2 regions of the Sediminibacillus dalangtanensis genome follow, and region 1 is predicted to be linked to the other one. Evidence: a T-box and tRNA genes for the amino acid it is inferred to sense, from the RefSeq annotation. Region 1 holds a T-box; the other holds one or more tRNA genes.
What was found. A T-box is a leader RNA that pairs with one kind of tRNA and senses whether it is charged. The one in region 1 lies ahead of ERJ70_RS12230 (valine--tRNA ligase), so its partner is inferred to be a tRNA-Val.
Positions count from the first base shown of each region.

Region 1 (14,694 bases):
GTCGCTGTATGTCCGTTCCGTTTGAATCAGTTCCTTGATCTCCGCTTCCGAACCATCCTCCTCCTGGTAATAACGTTCGATTGCTGTTTCGATTTCCGCGTATTTCAAGGCTGCACCTGCCTCGGCAATATAGTAGGCAGACTGATCGCTCCGTTCACTTGAACTCAACTTTGTGTGATGGACAATCACTCCGAGCAAGCTCAAACCGAGAACCGAAAGAATCACGAGTACGATCAACGTAAAGACGAGAGCAGACCCGGCCTGATTGTTCCATTTACTACTTTTCCAGTTCACCCTTTTTTCCGGCATCATTCATCCCTACTCCCTGATATATAAAACCGTGGATACTTCAGACAGCTGGTGAGAGTCACTTGCACCCTTTATTTGCAGTGTCACACCAGCGCCTTGTTCTGTCGGTTCGACTTGGAAATCTGAAATCCCTTCGGCAACCATTCGCCCGTTGCGTAACAGATGGCCAGCATTTAACCGGTACACGACCTCATCAAGCTTCAATTGGTTGTTTGTCACGGTTAAGGAATCGGCTTGGCGCACATCCTTGGTGATTTGCTTCAGAGCCAGCCTGACTTCTGCTTGCTGTTTTGTCTCTTCTAACTGGCTGGTATATTGATTTTGCCCAAACCAGGTAACAGAGCCTGCAAGGATAATAATCAAACCAAGCAGTGCCAGAACAGCCAGTAGCTCTACCAGTGTAAAACCTTTGTCATTGGTCATTTTCACCTTGCTGCTCCTTCCAATTGATTGTCGTTTCCATTTGAGCTTCCAGTTTGGAAGAACCAGATTGATAGACTTTCACCGTTATATTGCCAAGACTACTGTTCTCAAGTAATGGTTTTAACTCTATTTTCACCTCATAACCATCCGACACATCCGTGTACTTCCCACCGCCTGCTCCACCTCCATACTGGTCGGCCAGTTTATTTTTGCATTCTGTGTAACCTGTACAACTGACACTTATGTGATAAATTTCTTCCATGTACCTTTCGGCCACGTAGGTAGCTGTAACAATTGATCCGGCATTTTTATTGGTCTTGGCAGCCTGAGCAAAAAAAGCGAAAAAAGTGGTAATGAGGATGGATAATATCGCAATGGACACAACCACTTCAATAAGTGTCAGTCCGTTTTCATTCTTCGTAAGCCACTCCCTTATTTTCATAAACAAATCCCCTTATTCCTTGCGGTTTAATTCCTTATCACCACTATCAATCTTTGATGGACAGCTGCCATAAAAAAGCCGCAGCCGGCTATTGGCAGCAGCAGATTAGTAAAAGAAGAATCTCTATTTCTCGTAAACAGCCACCCGGTTTCGGCCCTTCTGTTTTGCCCCTACGTACATTGCCCTGTCTGCATGGCGGATGAGTTCCATCGGTTCTTCACATTCATCAGGATAAGAAGCAATACCGATACTTGCAGTCAGGGATACTTTGATCGTTTCTTCCCCATCCATTATGTGATCAGAAAGGTAAAAAGGATCTTCCGATATCGACTTACGAATGACTTCTGCCAGGAACAATGCTGCCGACTTATTGGCTTTTGGAAGAAAAACAATAAATTCCTCTCCACCGTACCGGGCAGTGATTCCTTTCTGGCCGACTATCCTTGTAAGTCTGGAAGCAAGTTCCCGCAATATTTCATTTCCGCTTTGATGGCCGTATGTATCGTTGAATGCTTTGAAATGATCGAGATCCAGCAAAATCAAAGAGGACGGCTCTGTGATACTTTCCGGCCGCTGATTGGCAAAGTACATATGCAAATAGTCCTCAAAATAACGGAAGTTGTACAAACGGGTAAGAGCGTCCCGCTCACTTCTCATTTTTGTCTCTTCGTAATTTTTCGCATTTTGCAGCGATACAGCCAAGTAATTTGTCAGGATCGAAAGCATCATAAACTGAGATTTTTCAAATGCCCGTTTTTGTTTGGAAATCAGTGTAATGACGCCGACAACCTTATTATCCCTTTCCAGAGGTACAGACATCAAGCTTTCCCCCGGCATTTCTAAATGTTTGGCAACCATACCTGCCCACTGACTTCTCCGGTGATAATGCACACCTTGTTTACTGGCCCAAACACGGCCGCTTACTGCTTCCTTTCGATAGAGACGATCATATTCAGGGAAATCCATGCGTCTTTCCTTGTCGATAAAGCGGACAAGGCGCATGCTCGAACTATCTTCCACCTCATAGACCATCGTATAGTCTACAGGCAGTAGCTCATGAATTTGCTCGTTGAAAAGATCGATGACTTCATTCACTTCCATTTGCGCTGTCAGCCGGTGACCGATTTCGCTCGTTTTTTGCAAATGATAGTTTATCTTCTGGCTGGAATGAAACATACGTAAAATATAGCTAATACTTAATAACGGGAATCCGATAAACAGTATTGCGGTCGTCCCGTTTTGTACAAACAGCAAATGTAGGATCAGTCCGATCGGAATGACCAAAATCAGTGTATATGCCTCCCAAATAAGCCCCCTGTCAAAAAAAGGAGCCTTTATGCCGTAAACAAATCGCTTGATCAGACGTAGAGAGAACTGATTGGTGAAAAAAGCGGTTAAAACATACCCGATAATTGGCAGGGCGTTTTGCGGATCTTCCAACACACCCTCTCCATTGCTTCCGCCCAACAACCAGTAGACCAAAGCAGATACAATCGAAATGATTAAAAACATGAATAGATTCATAGGAATACGAAACCATTCGGCTCGTTTCAACCGGATACCGGCCAAAAGACAAAGGATGGAAAACTGCGTTAGAATGACTTCGATGAAAAGACCGTAGTATAAAAACACAGCCAAACTAAGCCCATTGACGAAAAAGATAGGCGTTTGATTGATGATAATCGGAAACAGGGCGACACTGCACATCAGCAAACCGAATAATACTAAGTCATACCAGTTGACCGGGATATCAGGGTTCCATTGCTGATAACTCAACCAGGTAAGTGATGGCCAAAGAATGAGCCATGTAACCAAGAGAAAAATTTTTTTATTTTTGCTTACCATTCTCAGCATCTCCCCGACTTCTCTATCACTTTCACACCATCATACTTAGGTCTTAAGCCTTATTTAATTTCCTAAATTTAAAATACCACACTTATCAACGTTTAACAAAGAATTTTCTGACTAATTCTATGAAATATAAGGATCCTGTGATAAATAAAATGGATTCTCCTGTTGATCCCAAGTGATTGCGGATAACATTTTCCCATTTTTCTATTTTGCTATTTTTCCCTGGATAATGTGTCTGCAAGACTTCTGCGGATGCTGCCCGCTCGTGCGGAAAGCTAGTAAAATGTACACTTTGAAAGTCATTTCCCAGCTGTGAAAGCATCTTTTGAAGAGGCTTGTCTTTAAACGCTGCAAATAGTAATCGCTTCTTTTTGTCAGAATAAAAGTATTCCACAGTCTGTAAAAAAGCTGCCAGTCCCTCAGGATTATGAGCCGCATCGATAATGACGGCCGGGTGGTCATGAACTTTTTCAAAACGTCCCGTAATAGCAGCACGTTGCAATCCCTGCAACACTCTCTTCCACTCCATTGGAAAGCAGTCTTCTAAAAGCTTTACAGCCATAAGAGCCAGCGCTGCATTTTTCACTTGATGTCTGCCTGCCATCGAAATGACCGCTTCCTGTGACAAACCGTTGCATTCAAATGTGAATTCCGTGTATTCCGGATGTTCCGCTGTTACATTCGTCACGGTAAAATCCTTGAAGATTTGGTAAACAGGAGAGCGAAGACCTTTTGCTTTTTTTAAAATAACTGAGGCTGCCTCCTCGGTAACATCTCCCAGCACAAGCGGTACATGCTGCTTGATGATGCCCGCCTTATGACTGGCAATGGCAGCAATGGTTTCCCCAAGCATCCGCTGATGATCCAAACCAACATTGGTGATGATGGAAAGGATTGGAATAAAACAATTGGTGGCATCCTCTAAGCCTCCCATTCCCGTTTCGATTACACTAATTTCTGCATTTTCATCCAGAAAGCAAAAAGCAGCTACGGTTTTGATTTCAAATGCAGTAGGGGGATTTCCGATGTCATCCAATGCTTGAATGGCAGGTAACATACGATTGACCAATCGGACGGACTGGGTGTCTGTCATCTGTTTTCCATCAATTTCAATTTCCCCTTTTAGTCCCGTGATGTGTGGTGTTGTGTAAGTACCAACCTTCCAGCCGCCACTTCCAAGTATTTCCTTTATGTAAGTAGAAGTTGAACCCTTGCCATTCGTCCCTGCAACATGAATCGCACGGATCGTTCGTTCCGGATTGCCCAGCCTTTCCAGTAGAAAGTAGACACGGTCAAGACCAGGTTTTACGCCAAGTTGTTTTCTCCCCTCCAAAAACATGTTTACTTCCTGATAATTGCTGAACATGGTAAAACCCCCATATTTTTTCATTCCGCCTATCTTCTTGGATATTTTTGCTTTTCAAATACTTGTAAACTTTTTAAAATATAATATAGCAACGAATGGTATTGCTTGTTTATCGATTCGCATGCTCATTATATACTATCACTAGCAGACGAAAAAGGAGAATAACATGGTAAAATATGGATGGGTTGTTTATAATGGACACCTGCCAGGTAATAAATTCAGAGATTTCGCAGAATGGATACAGGCAGCAGCTAAAGAAAAGAATATACGGCTTGAGTTAATCAAAAACAATGAATTACTCGCTCTACATCAACAGACAGGCGGAACTATTTTTCCGGAATATAACAAACGGCCTGATTTTGTCGTGTTTGGCGATAAAGATATACATTTGGCCAAGCAACTGGAACTACTGGACATTCCCGTATTCAACAGCGCACAGGCAATCACCCTGTGTGATGACAAAATAGCTACCTATCAAGCCCTGTCAGCCCATCATCTGCCTATTCCGAAAACCATTGCAGGACCAAAAATTTTCCCCAATCCCAGTGCTTTGGAAACCGCAAGTTTTATTGAAGCCGGAAAAATGCTTGGTTATCCACTTGTTATTAAAGAAGCATTCGGATCATTTGGCGAGCAGGTTTATCTGGTAGAGACAGAACAAGGATTGATAGACAAAATAGCAGAACTCCGAGAACGACCGTTTGTTTTACAGGAATTTATTTCTTCCAGTTATGGGACCGATGTGCGGCTGAATGTGGTCGGGGGTAAAGTGGTCGCTGCAATGAAGCGCACTTCTTCTAATGACTTTCGGGCGAATGTAAGTGCAGGCGGCTCCATGGAAGTGTATCAACCAACTAAAAAAGAAATAGAATTGGCGGTAGCCGCTTCCCGTGCCGTTGGTACAGACTTTGCCGGTGTTGATCTTCTGTTTGGACCGGAAGAAACTCCGCTGGTCTGTGAAGTGAATTCCAATGCCCATATCCGCAATATATTCGATTGTACTCATGTTAACGTAGCGACATATATCATTGATTATATCGTGGAAAAACTTCAGGAGGGATAAGATGCAAGTAACCGGCTGGCTGATTTATAAACGGGAAGATGCTGCTGTCAACAAAGCTTATATCGATTGGTTCATCCGAGAATGTGAAAAACAGGACATCAAGCTTCTCCTCGTCTTTCGGGAAGAGCTGACGATCGGTGTAGTTGCGGGGAAATTGACCGTTAAAACAGCTGATAACATAAAATTGCCCGATTTTTGTGTCGTCCGCACCATCGAACCATTACTAAATAAACAGTTCGAAATGCTCGGAATACCAGTATTTAATTCCTCAGAAGTTTCTTACCTGTGCAACAACAAAGCAGTTACCCATCAAAGATTGACAGCATTGGGCGTTCCGATGGTCGATACCATCTTTTTGCAAAAAAATCTGCTAAGTGAATACTTGCCTGTTCCGGTACCATTCGTCGTGAAAGAAGCCACAGGAAAAGGCGGGCAACAGGTCTACAAAGTACACAATCTCGATGACTGGCTGTCTGTCAGACAAAAAATCGAGTCTGCAGATGTCATTATACAGGAATGTGCCGTGCAGCCCGGAAAGGATTTACGCGTGTTTGTCGTCGGGAAGGAAATTGTCGGAGCCATCCTTCGCAGTAATGAAAATGATTTTCGGGCCAATTATAAACTTGGCGGAACCGCTGAGTGGTATGAATTGTCTCAAGAAGAAATCCGTTTGATCCGTATGATTGTCGATCATTTTCCTTTTTCCCTGGTCGGAATCGACTTTTTATTTTCTAATGCTGGTACCTTGTTATTCAATGAAATAGAAGATGTTGTGGGCAGCAGAACGTTAAGTAAAGTTAGTGAAATCAATCTTTTAGAAAAATACGTGAAGTTGATCCGACACCAAATTAACAAGGAGGAAGCTTGATGATTCGTATTCGAAAAGCAGCAACAAGCGATGCCGAAGCAATCGCCAAAGTCAGTGTCGATTCTTGGATATCCACTTATCGTGGTATTGTACCAGAGAAGATATTGAAAAAAATAACCTACCAGCAGCGCACAGTTGCCTTCAAAAAGCGGCTTGACGATCCGCAACATTATATGTTCGTGGCCGAGACGACAGACGGGCAAATAGTAGGCTTTGTTAATGGAGGGCCGGAAAGAAGCGGTGATTATCCCTATGAGGGGGAAATTTACAGCCTATACATACTCGATGAATATCATCACCTCCAAATTGGTAGAAAGCTTGTCCGTGTGATGACCGAACAGTTACTGACTGATGGATATGACTCCTTGCTGGTGTGGGTTCTGGAAGAGAATCCAGCCAAGGGCTTTTACGAGCATTTAGGGGCAGAACCTGTCGATCGTAAATACCTCGCGGAACTGGAAGCCTTTGAAACAGCATTAGGCTGGACAGCGGTTGACCGGCTTTTGTAAATAAGAAAGTCGCTATTTTAATGTCGCTTTTGAACATAAACTATAAACTACGCAGTAACTGTAATGGGAAGTTCTATTGCCTATTCAAAAAGCGTGTTAAGCAACGCTTCGGTACATATTTCGCTTTCCGCGGGCACGGCTTCAGCTAACTTGGTAAAGAAAACCGCTTTACCAAGTGGATCTTCAGCTCGCGCTTTTCCCGCAGGAATCTGTGTATGCTCCCTGCGCTAAGAAGCATGCTGATTATGGCTAGCTTAGAAACTTTTTCCTTGAAACCCAACAAGACTTTTTAAAAATCAGGAAACGCGTTCTTTTCTTCCTAAAGAATAGTTGGGGTTCCGTCTTTTCTCCTTCTCTTGAATTTTCTGCTGATTTTCCTAGCTACATGCAGCACCAAGTGATGCAAGAGAAAAATGTCTCGTACACTCGTTTAGAAACCGGAAGCTGTTCCCAGCGAAGGAAATACCCGAAGACTCCTGCAGGAGGAAAGGCCTCGGTGAGATCCCGCAGAGCGTTAGCTCAAGGAAGCTCACCAGCCGCCCGCGGAAAGCGCAGGGTAATTCCGCAGCGCCGTAGGAAGTTAGAAATACGCATACAAAATATGTGGCAGTTTATATCAAATACGCAACAAAGTATGTAAAAAGAAGTAAAGACCACCTTTTGTCTTCCCGATAAAAAAGACTCGCAAATCGTTAAGCCGGTGGTAATGCCTACGTTGGAAACTTATCTGCTATGATGAATTTCAACCACGCAAAAAACACAGGGGGTCATGCAAACACCCCTGTGTTTTTTACTTTTATCAAGATTGCAGTTCATCAAGTCTAGCCTGCACCTTTGCACGCTTCTCCAAATAATCTGCCTGTTTTTGTTTTTCTTCCTCAACTACACTTGCTGGCGCCTTGCTGACAAAACCTTGATTCGAAAGTTTCTTTTCAACTCGCTCTACTTCTTTATTCCATTTCTCGAGATCTTTTTTTAGTCGCTCGATTTCTTTGTCGATATCGATCAAACCTTCAAGCGGGAGGAATAATTCTGCTCCTGTTACTACAGCGGACATTGCTTTTTCAGGTGCATCGATGTTGTCCGCAATTTCCAATTTGCTCGTATTACAGAAGCGTTCTAAATAATGACGGTTTTTCTCCAGGTTTTCAGCTATAGGCTGGTTTTCCGTTTGAATAAGCAATTGTACTTGTTTCGACATCGGTGTATCGACCTCAGCCCGTATATTTCTTACAGAGCGGATGATGGCAACCAGCTGTTGCATTTCCTGGGCAGCTTCTTCATTATGAAGTTCCCTTCTAACAACCGGCCAGGCAGCTCTCGTAATCGATTCTCCTTCATGAGGCAAGTGTTGCCATATTTCCTCGGTAATAAACGGCATAAACGGATGCAGCATTCTCATTGTTTGATCAAGTACATATGCAAGGACCGATCTTGTCGTATGTTTCGCTTGTTCATCTTCTCCATACAGTGGCAGCTTCGCCATTTCAATATACCAGTCACATAACTCATCCCAGATAAAATTATATAGCTGGCGTCCAGCCTCACCAAATTCATATTTATCCGCGTTTTTGGTTACTTGTTCGATGGTTTGATTCAAACGGGTGAGAATCCATTCATCAGCAACCGACTTCTCTCCGGTCAAGTCGATTTGATCATAACGTAAGTCCCCCATGTTCATCAAAGCAAACCGGGAAGCATTCCAAATCTTGTTGGCAAAATTCCAAGTAGACTCTACTTTTTCCCATTGGAACCGTAAATCCTGGCCAGGAGTTGTACCAGTCAACAAGAAATAGCGAAGGGAGTCTGCACCATATTTATCGATCACATCCATCGGATCGACACCATTTCCAAGTGATTTACTCATTTTTCTACCGTCAGCCGCACGAACAAGACCATGGATCAATACGTCTTTAAACGGTCGTTTACCGGTAAATTGCTTTGATTGAAAAATCATTCTTGAAACCCAGAAGAAGATAATATCATAGCCAGTCACAAGCGCGTCCGTCGGGAAGTAACGTTTGAAATCTTCCGCCTCTGTATCTGGCCAATTCATTGTCGAGAAAGGCCACAGTGCGGATGAAAACCATGTATCAAGTACGTCTTCATCCTGTTCCCAGTTTTCGCTGTCCTCCGGTGCCTGTTTTCCTACATAAACTTCTCCGGTTTCCTTGTGATACCAGGCAGGTATACGATGTCCCCACCATAGCTGACGAGAAATACACCAATCTCTTATGTTTTCCATCCAGTTTAAATAGGTGCGTTCAAACCGTTCTGGAACGAAATTTACTTTTTCTTCTTCATCGGACTGCAATTCGACAGCAGCTTCAGCCAATGGCTGCATTTTGACAAACCATTGGGTCGACAAATAAGGCTCGACTACAGCCCCGCTGCGCTCCGAATGACCGACTGAGTGCATATGTTCCTCTATTTTAAACAATACACCCTGGTCCTGGAGATCTTTGATCAGTTGCTCCCTGCATTCAAATCGATCCATGCCCTGGTAGCTTCCTGCATTTTCATTCATCGTTCCATCTTCATTCATCACCAAGATTCGCTCCAGATTATGGCGATTCCCGATTTCAAAATCATTCGGGTCGTGGGCAGGTGTGATTTTTACTGCTCCGGAACCAAACTCCATATCGACATAATCATCGGCAACTATTTCAATTTCACGGCCAACTATAGGCAGGACTACCTTTTTGCCGATCAAGTGCTGGTACCGTTCATCTTTCGGATGGACAGCAACCGCACTGTCGCCGAGCATGGTTTCGGGCCGGGTAGTCGCTATCTCGATATGCCCGCTGCCATCCTTCAACGGATACTTCATGTGATAAAAATGCCCCTGGATTTCTTCATGTATTACTTCGATATCGGAGAGCGCTGTTTTAGTTGTCGGATCCCAATTGATAATATACTCTCCGCGATAAATTAATCCTTTGTTATATAACGTAACAAACACTTCTTTAACGGCTTCTGACAAACCTTCATCGAGTGTAAAGCGTTCACGTGAATAATCCAGTCCCAAGCCTAGCTTGGCCCATTGGCGGCGGATGAAGTCTGCATATTGTTCTTTCCACTCCCATGATTTTTCAAGGAATTTTTCGCGTCCTAACTCGTAACGGTTTTGCCCTTCTTCCTTGAGCTTTGCCTCGATTTTGGCCTGGGTGGCGATGCCCGCATGATCCATTCCAGGCAACCAGAGTACATCATACCCCTGCATTCGCTTCATCCTAGTAATCAAATCTTGTAAAGTTGTATCCCAGGCATGGCCGATATGCAGCTTTCCTGTAACATTCGGCGGTGGAATGACAATCGTGAAAGGTTCTTTCTTCTGATCACCATCTGCTTCGAAATACTTCCCTTCAACCCAAAATCGATAACGGTCACGTTCGACTGCTTGTGGGTCATATTTGGGCGGCAGAGAATGCTCTTGTTTATTTTCGTCCATTTCGTTATACCTCCTGCTTCCATAAATTCCATGCGGATAGAATAAAAGATGGTACCAAGACAGCACCGCCAGAAAAATTCTTTTCTATTAAGTTAAGAAGAGAAAAGCGATAGCGACTTGGTTCAGCCTTATACATTCGACAACATACAAAAGCCCTCCTCATCCTAAAGGACGAAAAGGGCTGTATTTCCGTGGTACCACCTTTGTTTACAGACGGACACATCCAATCTGCACACTCGAATGTTTTAACGGCTGTAAACCGGCTTCCTTTACTTCATTTTCAAGGAAACTGCATCCCGGACGACCTTCCAATAACAACCATCCTGGAAAACCTCTCAGCTAATGGTTCTCCTCTCTAAAGGCGTTGCACTGTACTCTTCCCGTTCATGGCATTTATGGTGTTCAATTTATATTCCTTATTTTATCCAAATTTCAGCTATCAAGTCAACAAAAAGATGACAAAAATAGACGGACAACAAAAATCGGGCTGATATAACGGTTTGTTCCTGTTTTTAAGTACCAATTTGATTTCCTGTTCATAGGATACACCAAAAGACTAAGAAAAGGGGTGAAAGTTATTGGCTCGTTATTACCGTTATAAACTCCCTCCGTGGTGTAGATATTGGCTTGTCGTCATCGAAAGGGCTACCTTGCCGATCATGATCTTTCAACTGATCCGGACTTTATTTTTTCCAACTACAATGGACGTTTTCCTTCTTGGTTTGTTTGTCGGGATTTTTGTTGCATTTTATATGGAATGGATTTAATCTTCTTCCTCCAGCTTTTCCAAGTATTCCTGTCGTTGACCTTCAAGTACTTCCTGGAATTTCAGGCCATGGTACAACCTTCGATAAGACCGCTCCAAGTCTCTGATTTGAAATGGAAGTGGCCTGTTGTACGGATGCCGGAGATGGTCTTCCACTGTGTCCAGATAATTAGATGGATTGATAGACAAAATAGCCAGAAGGGACTTCTCACTCTGTAGCAATCGGTTCTGTTTTTCATATACCGGGAAAGACTGCAGAGCATCCTGAAGGGAGTAATCATGGAATTGCCATTCCTGTTGAAAGTAAACGGATAAATCCTGTACCGGGTTCCCAGTGAAGGCATGTTCCCAATTGATAAATTTGGCTTGTTCCTGGGCAGTTAGCAAATGAGAGGTACGTAAATTTCCATGACATAGACACGTTCTGCCAATTTGGTCCCTTCGCAAATCTTCCAGATAAGCCTCAAACCATGCAGCAGTTTTAGAAAATGCGATTTCGATATCTCGATAGTGTGTGCAAACTTCTAGTTCAAACGGTGACATATAACGGCGTGCTTCAAACTGTTCCACATGTTCGAGTAAGTCTGCCCGACGAGACTCTAATTGTTGTAATTCATGAGCGACTGTATCCTGTGCCAGTTCCTGATTAATAGCATGTTCTTCCATCGTTACAGCATGAATATTCGTCAGTTCCCTGAAAAAACCTTCCAGTTCATGGACTGGCTCATCTCTTTCCAGCATTTCCTGCCAAGGAGACAAATAATAAATATCCTTTTCATAAGAAACATATAATTGTCCTTTTTCAGTCAAATAGACAGGAACGATGGAGGAGAGCCTGTGCAAATTAGCTTGGCGATAAACGTTTTCCCAGCTAGAAAGGGCCTCTGGCTTCATCCGAGATCGCTTTAGGGCAAAGGTATAATCAAACGTATGAATTTTATACAATCGGCTAGTTATTGGAACAATTTCAGCTGGACCGATTTGATATTCCTGTAAAACGGATTGTATCCTTTCCACCGATCTCCCTCCTAAAAACTCCATTCCTTAGTTGGATTTGACGTGGTCCATGATTCTTGTTTACAGAGCTTTCTGCCGTACATTTTGTTACGTAAGAAATCCCTTGACCGCATCTGGTTGGCAAGGGATTTTCTTCTTTGCTCTTCACTTCTTGACAGGTATATAGAGAATCTGCCCTTCTTCTATATCATCGTCACCTAAACGATTCGATTTTGAAATATGAAGAGGCGAAACCTTGTACTTCTCTGCTAATGAAGCAAGCGTATCGCTTTCTTGTACAATACACATTTTTAGACGGGTATACCGTTCCTCTTTGTTATCGAATATGTTCAATAAGTAGCGAGTATCCGGTTTTTCTCCGTCCCTTCCATCTGAAGATTCTTCACTCGACTCAAAGGAGTCTTCATACTCTTCATCGGATTTTCCATCGTAGCTTTCATAGTCTGTATTGCTCGATTCAGCAGATTCCTCTACTTCTTCCACTTTACCGAAAAACTCTGCCAGTGACTGGGTTTTCTGTTTCCATCTGTCTTTTTCCTGTTCCTTTTCGCTCTGTAATGGATCATTATCGATAGAAGCTTGTTCCCGCTCGTGTGCTTCATCTGAGCTTTCCGCTTTTTCTTTTACATCGAATCGGAAAACTTCCTGCTCTTCCGTTTCAACTGCCGGCTCCTCTTTTACTGCCTCCAATATTGGTGTATCAGGAACCGTAGTGTCACGTGCTTCCTCAACGGATTCAACTTCCGTATCTTCCAGCAAAGCTTCTGCTTCTTTCTCTACTTCCGTCTGCTCTGCTGTCGCAGGTTCTGTTTCCATTTCGGAAGTACTTTCCTGCCGCGGCTCCGAAACACCGTGGATCGTCAAGGATGCATTTAATTTTAATTGATTGGAAGCAGGCAATTCATAATCAAACGACTCAATACCGACCCTCACATCATCAAGTGAACGGACTCGATATGTTGGTATGGAAACTTCGACTGGAAAATGGTGAAAGAACTCATTCACTCCATCTTCATAAGCTTCTATTTGATCGACCACCCGATGGGAAGGATCCTCTCGGAAAGAGTCAGCATCTTCATCAGATTCCCTCTGATTTTTTACCTGAAAATACTCCCCTTTCAACTCAATTACACCCCTGATGGATACAAAATCACCCATCTCTTGAATAGAAATTTCCGGATCCAGGGATATTCCCATCATTTCATCAACTTCCTGTCCTTTTTTAAACCAGACAGATTCATTCAAATCAAACGTAAACACGGATTGACCACCTTCTGCCAAAACTTACTCCTCCCTTCAAGATCCATAAAACCTCGAACACTCACTCCCTTAAGATATATGACCTTCCCCTGGAAATTATGCCAAAACCCAAAGAGGAGCAGTAGAACCTTGCGCTTTGGGACTGTCGCTTAGAATCGGTTTGGGGGCGGCTTGGGGTCAGTCCCTATCCATGTATAAATCGGACAAAATGATGCTGTGGGGACTGACCCCAAAAGGGATTATATACACGCTTCATCATTACAAAAGGTTTTGAAATCAGTAATTTATACGAAGGATGTCTGTCTCTATCTCATCTTGTTTTACCGATAAATGGGGGGAAATGGATAGATGGGGACTGACCCCAAACCGCCGAAACTGGTGTCGATGCAAAAAAAAGCATCCTGCATAGGGGCAGGATGCTTTTTTGTTATTGATTTTTGCTTATTTTTTCAAATGCGTTTCTGGCTGCTTGGATTGTCTTGGCTATATCTTCGTCCGTATGGGCGACTGACAAGAATATCCCTTCGAATTGAGACGGTGGCAGGAAGATGCCTTGTTCCGCCATCGAACGATAATAACTGGCGAAATGATCAAGGTTTGCAGATTTAGCTGTTTCGTAATTAATGACATCTGCCTCGGTGAAAAAGATTCCAACCATGGAGCCTGCCCGGTTGACACAAATCGGCACCCCATAATCTTCAGAGGCTTGCTTGTATCCTTCGATAAGTTTGTCAACCTTATCGCTGATCTGATTGTAGGCTGCTTGATCCATAAGACTTAACGTTTCGTAACCAGCAGTCATCGCCAGCGGATTACCGGATAAAGTACCGGCCTGATAAATATCGCCGGTCGGCGCGACACGTTCCATAATTTCCCGTTTGCCGCCGTATGCACCTACCGGCAATCCACCGCCGATTACTTTACCGAGACAAGTCAAATCTGGCGTTACACCGAAATGACCTTGGGCACTGTTAAAACCGACACGGAATCCTGTCATAACTTCATCGAATATCAGCAGTGTACCATTGTCTTCTGTCAATTGACGCAGATCCTGTAAAAAGTTCCCTTGCGGCGGAACCACTCCCATGTTGCCGGATACAGGTTCCACAATGACAGCCGCCAGGTCATCACCATATTGTTCGAAAACGTAGCGGACGCTTTCCGTATCATTGTATGGAACGGTGATGGTGTTTTGAGCAATCGACTCTGGCACTCCCGGGCTATCCGGAAGACCGAGCGTAGCAACACCGGAACCTGCTTTGATTAATAGCGAGTCGCCGTGACCATGGTAGTTGCCTTCAAATTTTAAAATCTTGTCCCTTCCGGTATAACCGCGTGCAAGTCGCAATGCACTCATGGTCGCCTCGGT
Region 1 is NZ_CP046956.1:2,411,267-2,425,960, forward strand. Features, by position in the region: gene ERJ70_RS12190 (pilus assembly PilX N-terminal domain-containing protein) at 1-312, opposite strand, end outside; gene ERJ70_RS12195 (prepilin-type N-terminal cleavage/methylation domain-containing protein) at 319-732, opposite strand; gene ERJ70_RS12200 (type IV pilus modification PilV family protein) at 722-1,174, opposite strand; gene ERJ70_RS12205 (sensor domain-containing diguanylate cyclase) at 1,298-3,019, opposite strand; gene ERJ70_RS12210 (bifunctional folylpolyglutamate synthase/dihydrofolate synthase) at 3,114-4,415, opposite strand; gene ERJ70_RS12215 (ATP-grasp domain-containing protein) at 4,558-5,454, shown strand; gene ERJ70_RS12220 (ATP-grasp domain-containing protein) at 5,456-6,322, shown strand; gene ERJ70_RS12225 (GNAT family N-acetyltransferase) at 6,322-6,831, shown strand; gene ERJ70_RS12230 (valine--tRNA ligase) at 7,631-10,282, opposite strand; T-box leader at 10,447-10,679, opposite strand; gene ERJ70_RS12235 (YszA family small membrane protein) at 10,861-11,049, shown strand; gene ERJ70_RS12240 (phosphotransferase) at 11,046-12,065, opposite strand; gene spoVID (stage VI sporulation protein D) at 12,210-13,346, opposite strand; gene hemL (glutamate-1-semialdehyde 2,1-aminomutase) at 13,753-14,694, opposite strand, start outside.

Region 2 (14,694 bases), 1.6 Mb from region 1:
CCAGGTCATAAGGGGCATGATGATTTGACGTCATCCCCACCTTCCTCCGGTTTGTCACCGGCAGTCACCCTAGAGTGCCCAACTGAATGCTGGCAACTAAGGTCAAGGGTTGCGCTCGTTGCGGGACTTAACCCAACATCTCACGACACGAGCTGACGACAACCATGCACCACCTGTCACTCTGTCCCCGAAGGGAAACCTCTATCTCTAGAGGGGTCAGAGGATGTCAAGACCTGGTAAGGTTCTTCGCGTTGCTTCGAATTAAACCACATGCTCCACCGCTTGTGCGGGCCCCCGTCAATTCTTTTGAGTTTCAGCCTTGCGGCCGTACTCCCCAGGCGGAGTGCTTAATGCGTTAACTTCAGCACTAAGGGGCGGAAACCCCCTAACACCTAGCACTCATCGTTTACGGCGTGGACTACCAGGGTATCTAATCCTGTTCGCTCCCCACGCTTTCGCGCCTCAGCGTCAGTTACAGACCAGAGAGCCGCCTTCGCCACTGGTGTTCCTCCACATATCTACGCATTTCACCGCTACACGTGGAATTCCGCTCTCCTCTTCTGTACTCAAGTTCCCCAGTTTCCAATGACCCTCCACGGTTAAGCCGTGGGCTTTCACATCAGACTTAAGGAACCGCCTGCGCGCGCTTTACGCCCAATAATTCCGGACAACGCTTGCCCCCTACGTATTACCGCGGCTGCTGGCACGTAGTTAGCCGGGGCTTCCTCGTCAGGTACCGTCAAGGTACCGCCTTGTTCAAACGGTACTTGTTCTTCCCTGACAACAGAACTTTACGATCCGAAGACCTTCATCGTTCACGCGGCGTTGCTCCGTCAGACTTTCGTCCATTGCGGAAGATTCCCTACTGCTGCCTCCCGTAGGAGTCTGGGCCGTGTCTCAGTCCCAGTGTGGCCGATCACCCTCTCAGGTCGGCTACGCATCGTTGCCTTGGTAGGCCATTACCCTACCAACTAGCTAATGCGCCGCGGGCCCATCTGTAAGTGACAGCCAAAAGGCCGCCTTTCAACCTTCCTCCATGCGGAGGAAGGTATTACCCGGTATTAGCCCCGGTTTCCCGGAGTTATCCCGATCTTACAGGCAGGTTGCCCACGTGTTACTCACCCGTCCGCCGCTCGTTCCACAGGCTTCACCCCGAAGGGATCTGCCTGCTTCCCGCGCTCGACTTGCATGTATTAGGCACGCCGCCAGCGTTCGTCCTGAGCCAAGATCAAACTCTCCATAAATGATGAGCTTGCTTGCTCGTTCAAAAACTAGCTTGTATATCTTGCTTGACATACTGGTTGTTTTGTTCAGTTTTCAAGGATCAAAAGTGGTGGAGCCTAGCGGGATCGAACCGCTGACCTCCTGCGTGCAAAGCAGGCGCTCTCCCAGCTGAGCTAAGGCCCCTTTATAGATGGTCGGGAAGACAGGATTTGAACCTGCGACCCCTTGGTCCCAAACCAAGTGCTCTACCAAGCTGAGCTACTTCCCGATAATGGCGCGCCCGAGAGGAGTCGAACCCCTAACCTCTTGATCCGTAGTCAAACGCTCTATCCAATTGAGCTACGGGCGCCCTAAGTGCCGAGGGCCGGACTCGAACCGGCACGGTAGAAACCTACCGCAGGATTTTAAGTCCTGTGCGTCTGCCAATTCCGCCACCTCGGCATGGCATGAAAGAACTGGAGCGGAAGACGGGATTCGAACCCGCGACCCCCACCTTGGCAAGGTGGTGTTCTACCACTGAACTACTTCCGCGTTAATGCGGGTGGAGGGACTTGAACCCCCACGTCGAAGACACTAGATCCTAAATCTAGCGCGTCTGCCAATTCCGCCACACCCGCTCGTTATAATATTTTGAAGTGATGAGCCATGGAGGATTCCGACGCCACAGGCTAGTCCTTGCACCACTGAATGGTGATGAAAAGCAAGGGGAACCACAGGTGAGAATCCAAACCATAACTTCTTTGATGAGCCATGGAGGATTCGAACCTCCGACCCTCTGATTAAAAGTCAGATGCTCTACCAACTGAGCTAATGGCTCATGGATTAACCAATGAAATATTAAATCATTTAGTACATAGAAAAACTGGTGCCGGCCAGAGGACTTGAACCCCCAACCTACTGATTACAAGTCAGTTGCTCTACCAATTGAGCTAGGCCGGCAAATGGTGGAGGATGCAGGGCTCGAACCTGCGACCCCCTGCTTGTAAGGCAGGTGCTCTCCCAGCTGAGCTAATCCTCCAAAAGCCTGGCGACGTCCTACTCTCGCAGGGGCAAAGCCCCAACTACCATGGGCGCTGGAGAGCTTAACTGCTGTGTTCGGCATGGGAACAGGTGTGGCCTCTCCGCTATTGTCACCAGACAATATGTAATTTTAAGGACAAGATATATTATATAAACATTAAGACTAAAAAGCAAGCCTTTTTTAAATGTATTTAACACTTGTTCCTTCAAAACTAGATAAGAAGGAAGACATCAACGAACTTCACACGTTTGAATCCAGCTCTGCGGGCTAGATGCTCGCGTCATAAGTCATTCCCCTACAAGCCCATAAAGCAGGGCTTTTCGGTGACTGGCTTATGCGTGTCGCATCTGACCAAGCCCGCGACGCTTTTTGTTTTAATCCAGTTACGGCTCCTAACAGCTAGTGTATAGTTCATCCAGCTTTTCGTACGCTCAAAGCGGCGTACTACCATCTGGCTGATCTATCCATACGCTGTTGACCAGTCGCCTTCACTTTTTGTTTTAAGTTAAGTCCTCGATCGATTAGTATCCGTCAGCTGCACGTGTCACCACGCTTCCACCTCGGACCTATCAACCTCATCGTCTCTGAGGGATCTTACTCATTTAAAATGATGGGAAGTCTCATCTAGAGGTGGGCTTCATGCTTAGATGCTTTCAGCACTTATCCCTTCCACACGTAGCTACCCAGCTATGCTCCTGGCGGAACAACTGGTACACCAGCGGTGTGTCCATCCCGGTCCTCTCGTACTAAGGACAGCTCCTCTCAAACTTCCAACGCCCACGACGGATAGGGACCGAACTGTCTCACGACGTTCTGAACCCAGCTCGCGTACCGCTTTAATGGGCGAACAGCCCAACCCTTGGGACCGACTACAGCCCCAGGATGCGATGAGCCGACATCGAGGTGCCAAACCTCCCCGTCGATGTGGACTCTTGGGGGAGATAAGCCTGTTATCCCCGGGGTAGCTTTTATCCGTTGAGCGACGGCCCTTCCATACGGCACCGCCGGATCACTAAGCCCGACTTTCGTCCCTGCTCGACTTGTAGGTCTCGCGGTCAAGCTCCCTTCTGCCTTTACACTCTGCGAATGATTTCCAACCATTCTGAGGGAACCTTTGGGCGCCTCCGTTACTCTTTGGGAGGCGACCGCCCCAGTCAAACTGCCCACCTGACACTGTCTCCGGACCGGATCACGGTCCTGGGTTAGAAGGTCCGTACAGCCAGGGTGGTATCCCACCGGCGCCTCCACCGAAGCTAGCGCTCCGGTTTCTAAGGCTCCCACCTATCCTGTACAAGCTGTACCAACATTCAATATCAGGCTACAGTAAAGCTCCACGGGGTCTTTCCGTCCTGTCGCGGGTAATGCGCATCTTCACGCATAGTATAATTTCACCGGGTCTCTCGTTGAGACAGTGCCCAAGTCGTTGCACCTTTCGTGCGGGTCGGAACTTACCCGACAAGGAATTTCGCTACCTTAGGACCGTTATAGTTACGGCCGCCGTTTACTGGGGCTTCGGTTCAACGCTTCGCCTTGCGGCTAACGCGTCCCCTTAACCTTCCAGCACCGGGCAGGTGTCAGCCCCTATACTTCGCCTTACGGCTTCGCAGAGACCTGTGTTTTTGCTAAACAGTCGCTTGGGCCTATTCACTGCGGCTTCTCGCAAAAGAAGCACCCCTTCTCCCGAAGTTACGGGGTCATTTTGCCGAGTTCCTTAACGAGAGTTCTCCCGATCACCTTAGGATTCTCTCCTCGCCTACCTGTGTCGGTTTGCGGTACGGGCACCTCTTTCCTCACTAGAGGCTTTTCTTGGCAGTGTGAAATCAGGAACTTCGGTACTTTATTTCCCTCCCCATCACAGCTTGAGATTGCCGGACGGATTTGCCTATCCGACTCTCTTACTGCTTGGGCGCACATGACCAGCAGTGCGCTTTCCTTATCCTTCTGCGTCCCCCCGTCGTTCAAACGGAAAGGAGGTGGTACAGGAATATCCACCTGTTGTCCATCGCCTACGCCTTTCGGCCTCGGCTTAGGTCCCGACTAACCCTGAGCGGACGAGCCTTCCTCAGGAAACCTTAGGCTTTCGGTGAAAGAGATTCTCACTCTTTTTTCGCTACTCATACCGGCATTCTCACTTCTAAGCGCTCCACCAGTCCTCACGGTCTGACTTCGCTGCACTTAGAACGCTCTCCTACCATTGTTCGCAAGAACAATCCGCAGCTTCGGTGATACGTTTAGCCCCGGTATATTTTCGGCGCAGAGTCACTCGACCAGTGAGCTATTACGCACTCTTTAAATGATGGCTGCTTCTAAGCCAACATCCTGGTTGTCTAAGCAACTCCACATCCTTTTCCACTTAACGTATACTTTGGGACCTTAGCTGGCGGTCTGGGCTGTTTCCCTTTCGACTATGAACCTTATCACCCATAGTCTGACTCCCAAGATCGAGTGGCTGGCATTCGGAGTTTGACTGAATTCGGTAACCCGATGAGGGCCCCTAGTCCAATCAGTGCTCTACCTCCAGTACTCAACTCTTGAGGCTAGCCCTAAAGCTATTTCGGAGAGAACCAGCTATCTCCGTGTTCGATTGGCATTTCACCCCTACCCACACCTCATCCCCGCGTTTTTCAACACGCGTGGGTTCGGGCCTCCAGTCAGTGTTACCTGACCTTCACCCTGGACATGGGTAGATCACACGGTTTCGGGTCTACGACCCCCTACTCTATTCGCCCTGTTCAGACTCGCTTTCGCTGCGGCTCCGTCTATCCGACTTAACCTTGCAGGAGATCGTAACTCGCCGGTTCATTCTACAAAAGGCACGCCGTCACCCATTAACGGGCTTCGACTACTTGTAGGCACACGGTTTCAGGTTCTCTTTCACTCCCCTTCCGGGGTGCTTTTCACCTTTCCCTCACGGTACTGGTTCACTATCGGTCACTAGGGAGTATTTAGCCTTGGGAGATGGTCCTCCCGGATTCCGACGGAATTCCTCGTGTTCCGCCGTACTCAGGATCCACTCCGGAGGAAACAATCTTTCAACTACAGGGCTCTTACCTTCTTTGGCTGATCGTTCCAGATCGATTCGCTTAAATTGTTTCTTGGTAACTCCGATGGAGTGTCCTACAACCCCAGAGAGCAAGCTCTCTGGTTTGGGCTGTTTCCGTTTCGCTCGCCGCTACTTGGGAAATCGCATTTGCTTTCTCTTCCTCCGGGTACTGAGATGTTTCAGTTCCCCGGGTCTGCCTCACTTATCCTATGAATTCAGATAAGCGTCCTGCCCCATTACGGGCAGGGGGTTCCCCCATTCGGAAATTCCCGGATCAATGCCTACGTACGGCTCCCCGAGACATATCGGTGTTTGTCCCGTCCTTCATCGGCTCCTAGTGCCAAGGCATCCACCGTGCGCCCTTCTTCACTTAACTTATCGTTCGTGAATGACGTGTTACTTCAATGTCGTTGAATGTCTTGCATAGTCTAGTTCCGGCTCCTGCTGAGCAGTCGCCTTCACTTCCTATTTATCTTATCTAGTTTTCAAGGTACAAGTAATTAAGGGAATTGATCCCTCAAAACTGAACCAAACAACCAAGTATGTCCTGTGTTTAGCTCGTAAGAGCTATTCCTGTCCAGCTCCAGCACCCAGCGACTAGCACAACTTCCCTCACCTCCGTACGATAAGTCAACATCAGCTCACGCTGTTCGCTGTGTTTCCTTTATCTCCTTCGGTTCAGTCCAGTTTGTACGTCGCTACCCGGGTGCTTTCGCCTTTCGTATATCCTTAGAAAGGAGGTGATCCAGCCGCACCTTCCGATACGGCTACCTTGTTACGACTTCACCCCAATCATTGGCCCCACCTTCGGCGGCTGGCTCCAAAAAGGTTACCTCACCGACTTCGGGTGTTGCCAACTCTCGTGGTGTGACGGGCGGTGTGTACAAGGCCCGGGAACGTATTCACCGCGGCATGCTGATCCGCGATTACTAGCGATTCCGGCTTCATGCAGGCGAGTTGCAGCCTGCAATCCGAACTGAGAATGGTTTTATGGGATTTGCTTCACCTCGCGGTTTCGCTTCCCTTTGTACCATCCATTGTAGCACGTGTGTAGCCCAGGTCATAAGGGGCATGATGATTTGACGTCATCCCCACCTTCCTCCGGTTTGTCACCGGCAGTCACCCTAGAGTGCCCAACTGAATGCTGGCAACTAAGGTCAAGGGTTGCGCTCGTTGCGGGACTTAACCCAACATCTCACGACACGAGCTGACGACAACCATGCACCACCTGTCACTCTGTCCCCGAAGGGAAACCTCTATCTCTAGAGGGGTCAGAGGATGTCAAGACCTGGTAAGGTTCTTCGCGTTGCTTCGAATTAAACCACATGCTCCACCGCTTGTGCGGGCCCCCGTCAATTCTTTTGAGTTTCAGCCTTGCGGCCGTACTCCCCAGGCGGAGTGCTTAATGCGTTAACTTCAGCACTAAGGGGCGGAAACCCCCTAACACCTAGCACTCATCGTTTACGGCGTGGACTACCAGGGTATCTAATCCTGTTCGCTCCCCACGCTTTCGCGCCTCAGCGTCAGTTACAGACCAGAGAGCCGCCTTCGCCACTGGTGTTCCTCCACATATCTACGCATTTCACCGCTACACGTGGAATTCCGCTCTCCTCTTCTGTACTCAAGTTCCCCAGTTTCCAATGACCCTCCACGGTTAAGCCGTGGGCTTTCACATCAGACTTAAGGAACCGCCTGCGCGCGCTTTACGCCCAATAATTCCGGACAACGCTTGCCCCCTACGTATTACCGCGGCTGCTGGCACGTAGTTAGCCGGGGCTTCCTCGTCAGGTACCGTCAAGGTACCGCCTTGTTCAAACGGTACTTGTTCTTCCCTGACAACAGAACTTTACGATCCGAAGACCTTCATCGTTCACGCGGCGTTGCTCCGTCAGACTTTCGTCCATTGCGGAAGATTCCCTACTGCTGCCTCCCGTAGGAGTCTGGGCCGTGTCTCAGTCCCAGTGTGGCCGATCACCCTCTCAGGTCGGCTACGCATCGTTGCCTTGGTAGGCCATTACCCTACCAACTAGCTAATGCGCCGCGGGCCCATCTGTAAGTGACAGCCAAAAGGCCGCCTTTCAACCTTCCTCCATGCGGAGGAAGGTATTACCCGGTATTAGCCCCGGTTTCCCGGAGTTATCCCGATCTTACAGGCAGGTTGCCCACGTGTTACTCACCCGTCCGCCGCTCGTTCCACAGGCTTCACCCCGAAGGGATCTGCCTGCTTCCCGCGCTCGACTTGCATGTATTAGGCACGCCGCCAGCGTTCGTCCTGAGCCAAGATCAAACTCTCCATAAATGATGAGCTTGCTTGCTCGTTCAAAAACTAGCTTGTATATCTTGCTTGACATACTGGTTGTTTTGTTCAGTTTTCAAGGATCAAATTATAGCTGCGTCATATGCAGCTTAAACATTATATCCCTTCAACTCTCGCAAGTCAAGGTTTTTTTATAATGTTTGGTTGCCTTTGCTGCTCTTCAATCAAAACGGCAACTTATTTAGTTTAACAACTCTCACGAAAAAAGTCAACAACTATTTTTTATCTTTTGTGTAAGCAAGTTAGCGAATAACGCAACGTTTAATAATTTACCATGATTGTTCGCGTAAATCAAGGGAAGAATACAAGGAATTTAATGGAAACATCTCAATGGATAAACAAGTATAGAAAAGCAGGCTGTCACTGACAACCTGCCTTTTGGAACTACTCTCTATTTCTCATTTGAGGGAACAAGAGGACGTCACGGATAGATGGCGCGTTAGTAAGCAGCATAACTAGCCGGTCAATGCCGATTCCCAATCCACCTGTTGGAGGCATACCATATTCCAGCGCTTCTAAGAAATCTTCGTCCATTTCGTGCGCTTCATCATTACCTTGTTCTTTTTCCTTTACTTGAGCTTCAAAACGTTCTCTTTGATCTATTGGATCATTGAGCTCAGAGAAAGCATTCGCATGCTCTCGACCTACAATAAACAACTCAAATCGATCGGTGAAACGATCGTCCTCAGGATTTTTCTTAGCAAGCGGAGAAATTTCCACCGGGTGACCATAGATAAAGGTAGGTTGGATTAACTTTTCTTCCACCTTTTGCTCGAAGAACTCATTGACAATGTGTCCAAAAGTCATGGTGTCCTTAATATCGATTCCATGCTCTTTGGCTAGCGATTTAGCTTCCTCATCGCTCATTTTCTTCCAGAAGTCCACTCCTGTATATTCCTTGACAGCATCCACCATATGGAGTCTTGTCCACTCCGGTTCCAGGTTCACGTCATTATCTCCATATTTGACGGTTGTGGATCCTAATACTTCTTTTGCTATATGCGCTACCATGTTTTCAACTAACGACATTACATCATGGAAATCAGCATATGCCTCGTATAACTCCAGCATTGTGAACTCCGGATTATGTCTGGTTGAAACACCCTCATTACGGAACACTCTTCCGATTTCATATACTTTCTCCATGCCGCCGACAATCAGCCGTTTCAGATGCAGCTCTATTGCGATTCTCATGTATAAGGGAATATCCAAAGCGTTATGGTGCGTGATAAACGGACGCGCGGAAGCTCCGCCGGCTATGCCATGCATCATTGGAGTTTCTACTTCTAAAAAGCCATTGCTGTCCAGGTATCTGCGCATGGACTGAATGATTTTACTACGAGTAAGAAAGGTTTCCTTGCTTTCCGGATTGGTAATCAGGTCTAAGTAACGTTGACGATAACGTTGCTCCACATCTTTTAACCCATGAAATTTATCTGGAAGAGGTCGCAGAGACTTGGTCAACATTTGGAATTCATTTGCTTTAACAGATAACTCTCCTACTTTGGTTTTAAATACAGTACCTGTTACGCCGATAATATCGCCGATGTCGGCAGTCGTGAATAACTCATATGCTTCCTCGCCGATCTTATCTTTCCTGACATACAGTTGAATCTGGCCGCTGAGATCTTGAATATGCGTAAAACCAGCTTTTCCTTTCCCTCGCTTTGTCATTATCCGTCCGGCGATGGTGGCTTCTGCTTCTTTTTCTTCCAGTTCTTCTTTGGAAAAGCCCTCATATGCTTGTTTGATTTCCTCAGCAAGGTGGGTCCGTTCAAACTTAGTTCCAAATGGGTCCAGCCCTTGTTCTTGTAAATGCTGCAATTTTTCCCTGCGTACTTGCAGCTGGTCATTCAACTCTTCTGTCATTGGTCTCACTCCATTTATTTTTTATCCTCTATCTCTCATTCATAACCTGGCTGCCTTACTGCCATACAGTAGAAGCCAACGTTCTTTTGTATTTTAACGGTAATGAAAAAACTGCCAGCAAAGCACTGGCAGCATTTTTACTTTATTTTCAGTATAGAAAAGGTGCTGCAAAGTGTCAACGTTGGAACACTTTTACCACATTTTTATTTTTACTTCTGTTTTATCCAAGTGAAGTCAGTCCCAGCATTAACCATGACAGGTTTGTCTGCTGTATGGTTTACTTGCTGGACAATTCCTCGTTAGTTTGTGCGTCCAGTCTTTTAGTGACTCACCTATGTTATACATGGATATCTTCTTTAGGATTTTGATACTTATGCTTATCTTGTTCGGGTGCCAGCTCCTCAGCAGAGATACCCAGCACATTCGTGATTTGGTGAAGTAATTCATTACTCAGCCTGCGGGTACCCCGTTCTATTTCCCCTATTACGGACACTGATATACCAAGCTCTTGTGCAAACTGAACTTGTGTATATCCTTTCAGTTTTCGATAAGCCTTTACTCTTCTTCCCCATTCTTTCCCAGCCATCGCGTAACTCCCTTTTTCTCTGTTGTCGGCAGCCCATCAAGAATTGTTGAAACACTTTTGTTTTGCGTAGGAATAACTGCGTCGGGATTTACATCCTGCAAAGGTATAAGTACAAAAGCTCGTTCGTGCATTCTTGGATGAGGTACAGCTAATTGCTCTGTTCTAATATTTTCTTGATTATAAAGCAAAATGTCAAGGTCTAATGTGCGCGGTCCCCATCGCACTTCCCGTTTTCTTCCCTTGTCCGCTTCGATAAACTGGCAATACGCCAATAATTCACACGCAGAAAGGTTTGTATGGATCTCCACCACCATATTCAAAAAATTATCCTGATTTGTATAGCCCACTGGTAAGGTTTCATAAATGAACGACTTCTTCGTCACCAAAATCTGCTTATGGTCTCCCAACGCTTGAATGGCTTCAGTCAAATAGTTTTCCCTTGGCGGGATGTTTGAACCCAATCCCACATACGCCGTATTCATGAAGAACGCTCCCGATAAATTTCGATTGCTACCGAGTCATAATGACCCGGGATAGGTGGATCGGGTTTTATGACTTTCACCTTGCAGGCTTGTACTCGGGTGAAGTTCCCGAGCAGCGCTTCAGCAAGTTTTTCACCGACACTTTCTATCAGTTGTTTCGCCTCTCCTTCAACAACTGCTTTGGTTACTTGATAAATCTGCCCGTAATCAACGGACTCTTCCATATTATCGGTTTGTCCGGCTGTCTTTAAATCGATTTCCAATGTTAAATCGACGTAAAAACGCTGCCCTAACTTTCTTTCCTCAGGAAAAAGGCCGTGATAGCCATAAAACTCCATCTTATTCAAAAAAATCCTATCCATCCCGACTGTCTCCTTTCCCCATCATAGCATCCATCATTTTCGTCATATGCTTCATCATTTTGACGTTATGAACACGGACAATATCTGCAGCCCCTTTACTAACGCCGTAGCAAACAGTGGCGCCTGTGCCCGCATCCCTTTCCGGCGCAGGAACATCCAGTACTTTACCAATCATCGATTTACGAGATGTTCCTAATAGCAAAGGAAATCCTAACTCTTTGAATTGGTCGAGGTGACGCAGAACCACTAAATTATCATCCGGCGTTTTGGCAAATCCGATACCCGGATCGAGAATTATATTTTCTTTTTTCACTCCCGCTTCTAAAGCAACAGTAATGCTTTCCTGCAAGTCCTTTTTCATATCTTCAATCAAATCACTGTAATCCCTGGTTTCACGATTATGCATAAGAACGATCGGTACATCGTAAACAGCGGCGACCTTCGCCATTTCGGGGTCCCTTTTGGCTCCCCAAATATCATTTAGTATCGAAGCCCCCGCCTTCAAAGCTTGTTTTGCAGTCTCTGGTTTATACGTATCGATGGAAATCGGAATGTTAACTGCTTCTTTTACTGCTTGAATAATCGGTATCACTCGATCAATTTCATCCTGGACAGCTACAGGAGTATAACCGGGCCGTGTTGATTCTCCGCCTATATCAATGATATCCGCCCCATCTTTTTCCATTAAAACAGCTTGTTCAACGGCCGTGGCAACATCATTGTACTTCCCCCCATCGGAAAAAGAATCAGGCGTTACATTCAATATTCCCATTACTACTGTCTGCTTGCTCAAGTTATATTGCTTTACTTTGGTATTTAAGATAAAAGACATACGTATTCCTTCTTTCTTACGGACTGACGGTATCTATCTTTATTCTACCGTAAATGAGGAAATTCTTCATGCCGTAAAGAGCAGTGTCAACAATATAAAAACACCTCCGCTTTATTCTGCGGAGGTGCTTCCTGCTCGTTTATTCGTTTTCTTCAAATTGATAAAGCGGCGTAGAAAGGTATCTTTCCCCGTTACTAGGGATAACCGCAAGTACTTTTTTCCCTTTTCCAAGTTCTTTCGCAACCTGTTTTGCCGCATAGATAGCTGCTCCAGATGAAACCCCACCAAGCAAACCATCCTTTTTAGCAGCTTCCCTCGCAGTAGCGTAGGCGTCATCGTTGCTAACCTGGATAACTTCATCGTAAACATCAGTATCCAATACCTCAGGGACAAATCCTGCCCCGATTCCTTGTATTTTATGTGGACCAGGCTTTCCGCCAGAAAGTACTGGAGAAGCTTCTGGTTCGACTGCATAAATCTTAATGTCTTTATATTTTTCCTTTAATACTTTCCCTGCACCGGTAATCGTACCGCCTGTTCCTATACCGGAAATAAAGGCATCTAGCTGATCACCCATTTGCTGAACAATTTCTTTTCCGGTAGTACGGGCGTGAACGGCAGGATTTGCCACATTGTTAAATTGTTGCGGCATGAAGTAACCGTTCGCTTTTTGAAGTTCTTCCGCCTTTTTGATAGCACCTTTCATTCCGTCTGCACCAGGTGTAAGTACTAATTCCGCTCCGTAAGCACGCAAAAGATTGCGCCGCTCCATACTCATCGTATCCGGCATTACCAAGATGGCTTTGTAACCCTTGATTGCAGCCACGAGTGCCAATCCAATTCCTGTGTTGCCGCTTGTAGGCTCAATAATTGTATCTCCCTCTTTTAAATGGCCTTCTTCCTCTGCCGCTTCGACCATCGCAAGGGCAATTCTGTCCTTAACAGAGCTTCCGGGATTCATGAATTCCAACTTGGCATATACTTCTGCACTATCTTCATCTGCTGTCCGATTCAATTTTACAATCGGGGTATTGCCGATTAATTCTGCTATTGATTGTGCTACCTTCATTCTTTACCACTCCCAATTCCCACTATATTTGTTGGATTTATACTCAATGTAATGAATCCACTGGTAAAAGTCAACTAATCCGCCATCAATAGACAGATAATTAACACTATTCATGGAAAGCAAGTCATATACCAGCCTCCCATAAAAGCACCCGGAAACCGGACAGTGTCTTTCTCCTCTGCAGGAACAACAAAGGTAATAATTCTGTATGGATAGCTAAAATATATTTTCTAAAAAGCAATTGTCATGCCTGGCAATAACGAACCACTGTAAAAAGGAAGAAGCAGTCTTCCTGCCCCTCCCTTTTCTTCATTGTTCTTCTGCTTTTAATGCCTCTAAATCATCTGCTGAAAAATGATACTGTTCGTTACAGAAGTGGCACGTAGCTTCTGCCCCGCCGTCTTCCTTGATCATTTGATCGATTTCTTCCTCTCCTAAGCTTTTCAGCGCGTTCTCCACTCTTTCTTTTGAGCATTCACATTTAAACTGGACTGGCAGACTTTCATGAATTTTAAGGTTTTCTGCCCCGATCAATTTCTCTAAGATTTCTTCCGGTGTATTTCCGTCCCTGACAAGACTGGAAATAGGCGGGATACTATTGATTCGCTGTTCTAATTGATCGATTGTGCCGTCATCGGCGCCCGGCATTACCTGAAGGATAAACCCGCCGGAGGCAAGGATTGTATGGTCCGGGTTAACTAAAACACCCGCTCCTACAGCGGATGGTATTTGCTCTGAATTTACAAAGTAATAAGTGAAATCTTCACTCACTTCTCCGGAAATAATCGGGACTTGGCCTGTGAAGTGCTCCTTCATCCCAAGATCTTTGACTACGCTCAAGCTTCCTTGCGTTCCGACAGCTCTCGCCACATCCAGTTTTCCTTTTTCATTTAAATCGAAGTCGACATGCGGATTGGTAATGTACCCCCGGACTTCTCCTTGTCCATTACCATCAGCGATAATCGGGCCCACAGGTCCGTCGCCTTCGAGTTTGACTGTCAGTTTGTCATTTCCTTTCATCATCGCTCCCATCATCGAGGTAACGGTAATGGTTCTTCCCAACGCCGCTGAAGCTGTTGCCCATGTGTCATGACGCCTTCTTGCCTCTTCAACCGTTTCTGTGGATTGAATAGCATATGCCCTCACTGTCCCGTTAAAAGCTGTTGCTTTGATTAAATAGTCACCCATGTTGCATCATTCTCCTTTAAAGCATAAATTATTTGCGTTCGATTAATTGATCGTATTGAAATAGCCAGTCACCACTGACTCCATTTCGCAGACGGAACTCGGCCTCGTACTCATTCACCAGACAACTGGACGAAAGTGTACCTGAAAATATGCCTGTCTGTTTTATTTATTACACCGTTGATAAGTAAGCTTCATTATCCTAAAAGCAATACGTTATTTGTATTCCCCACATTTAAAACAAAAATCAGGATTCAGCAAACTTCTCCTGGGATTCTCACGCATCTTACTTACTATAATCGATTTTGCAGCCATATTCACATCATTTGATTTTTGTCAGGAATCAAACGAGCCTTTTACATTTTGTATAGAAAAACGCCCTCTTTGTCTGACTTTAAAGAGGGCGTGACTATTAATCGTTATTTTTGTTTTGGTCAGAAGCATTGTCTTCTGCATCATCATGAGAAGCTTCTTCTTCTGATTTTGTTTGGATATTCACTTTCATATCCTTCGTGTCGGAATTCTCTCCCTGGTCTTGTGCATTTCCATCTTGCTCGGAAACTACTTTATCAGGCATTTTCCCATCCTCAAACAACGATTTTATCTCGCTCGCATCAAGTGTTTCCACTTCCAGCAAGGTTTTAGCTACCAATTCAAGCTTGGATTTGTTTTCGGTTAGAATCTCTTTTGCCCGTGCATAGCAC
Region 2 is NZ_CP046956.1:4,057,653-4,072,346, reverse strand. Features, by position in the region: rRNA gene ERJ70_RS19790 (16S ribosomal RNA) at 1-1,244, opposite strand, end outside; tRNA gene ERJ70_RS19785 (tRNA-Ala) at 1,332-1,407, opposite strand; tRNA gene ERJ70_RS19780 (tRNA-Pro) at 1,416-1,492, opposite strand; tRNA gene ERJ70_RS19775 (tRNA-Arg) at 1,497-1,573, opposite strand; tRNA gene ERJ70_RS19770 (tRNA-Leu) at 1,580-1,665, opposite strand; tRNA gene ERJ70_RS19765 (tRNA-Gly) at 1,681-1,755, opposite strand; tRNA gene ERJ70_RS19760 (tRNA-Leu) at 1,761-1,841, opposite strand; tRNA gene ERJ70_RS19755 (tRNA-Lys) at 1,969-2,041, opposite strand; tRNA gene ERJ70_RS19750 (tRNA-Thr) at 2,088-2,163, opposite strand; tRNA gene ERJ70_RS19745 (tRNA-Val) at 2,167-2,242, opposite strand; rRNA gene rrf (5S ribosomal RNA) at 2,247-2,362, opposite strand; rRNA gene ERJ70_RS19735 (23S ribosomal RNA) at 2,747-5,664, opposite strand; rRNA gene ERJ70_RS19730 (16S ribosomal RNA) at 6,022-7,587, opposite strand; gene lysS (lysine--tRNA ligase) at 7,990-9,474, opposite strand; gene ERJ70_RS19720 (helix-turn-helix domain-containing protein) at 9,812-10,060, opposite strand; gene folK (2-amino-4-hydroxy-6-hydroxymethyldihydropteridine diphosphokinase) at 10,030-10,542, opposite strand; gene folB (dihydroneopterin aldolase) at 10,539-10,904, opposite strand; gene folP (dihydropteroate synthase) at 10,897-11,736, opposite strand; gene cysK (cysteine synthase A) at 11,876-12,805, opposite strand; gene hslO (Hsp33 family molecular chaperone HslO) at 13,115-13,993, opposite strand; gene ftsH (ATP-dependent zinc metalloprotease FtsH) at 14,403-14,694, opposite strand, start outside.
Region 2: it encodes a tRNA-Val, which carries the amino acid that the T-box ahead of ERJ70_RS12230 (valine--tRNA ligase) is inferred to sense. The anticodon was not compared.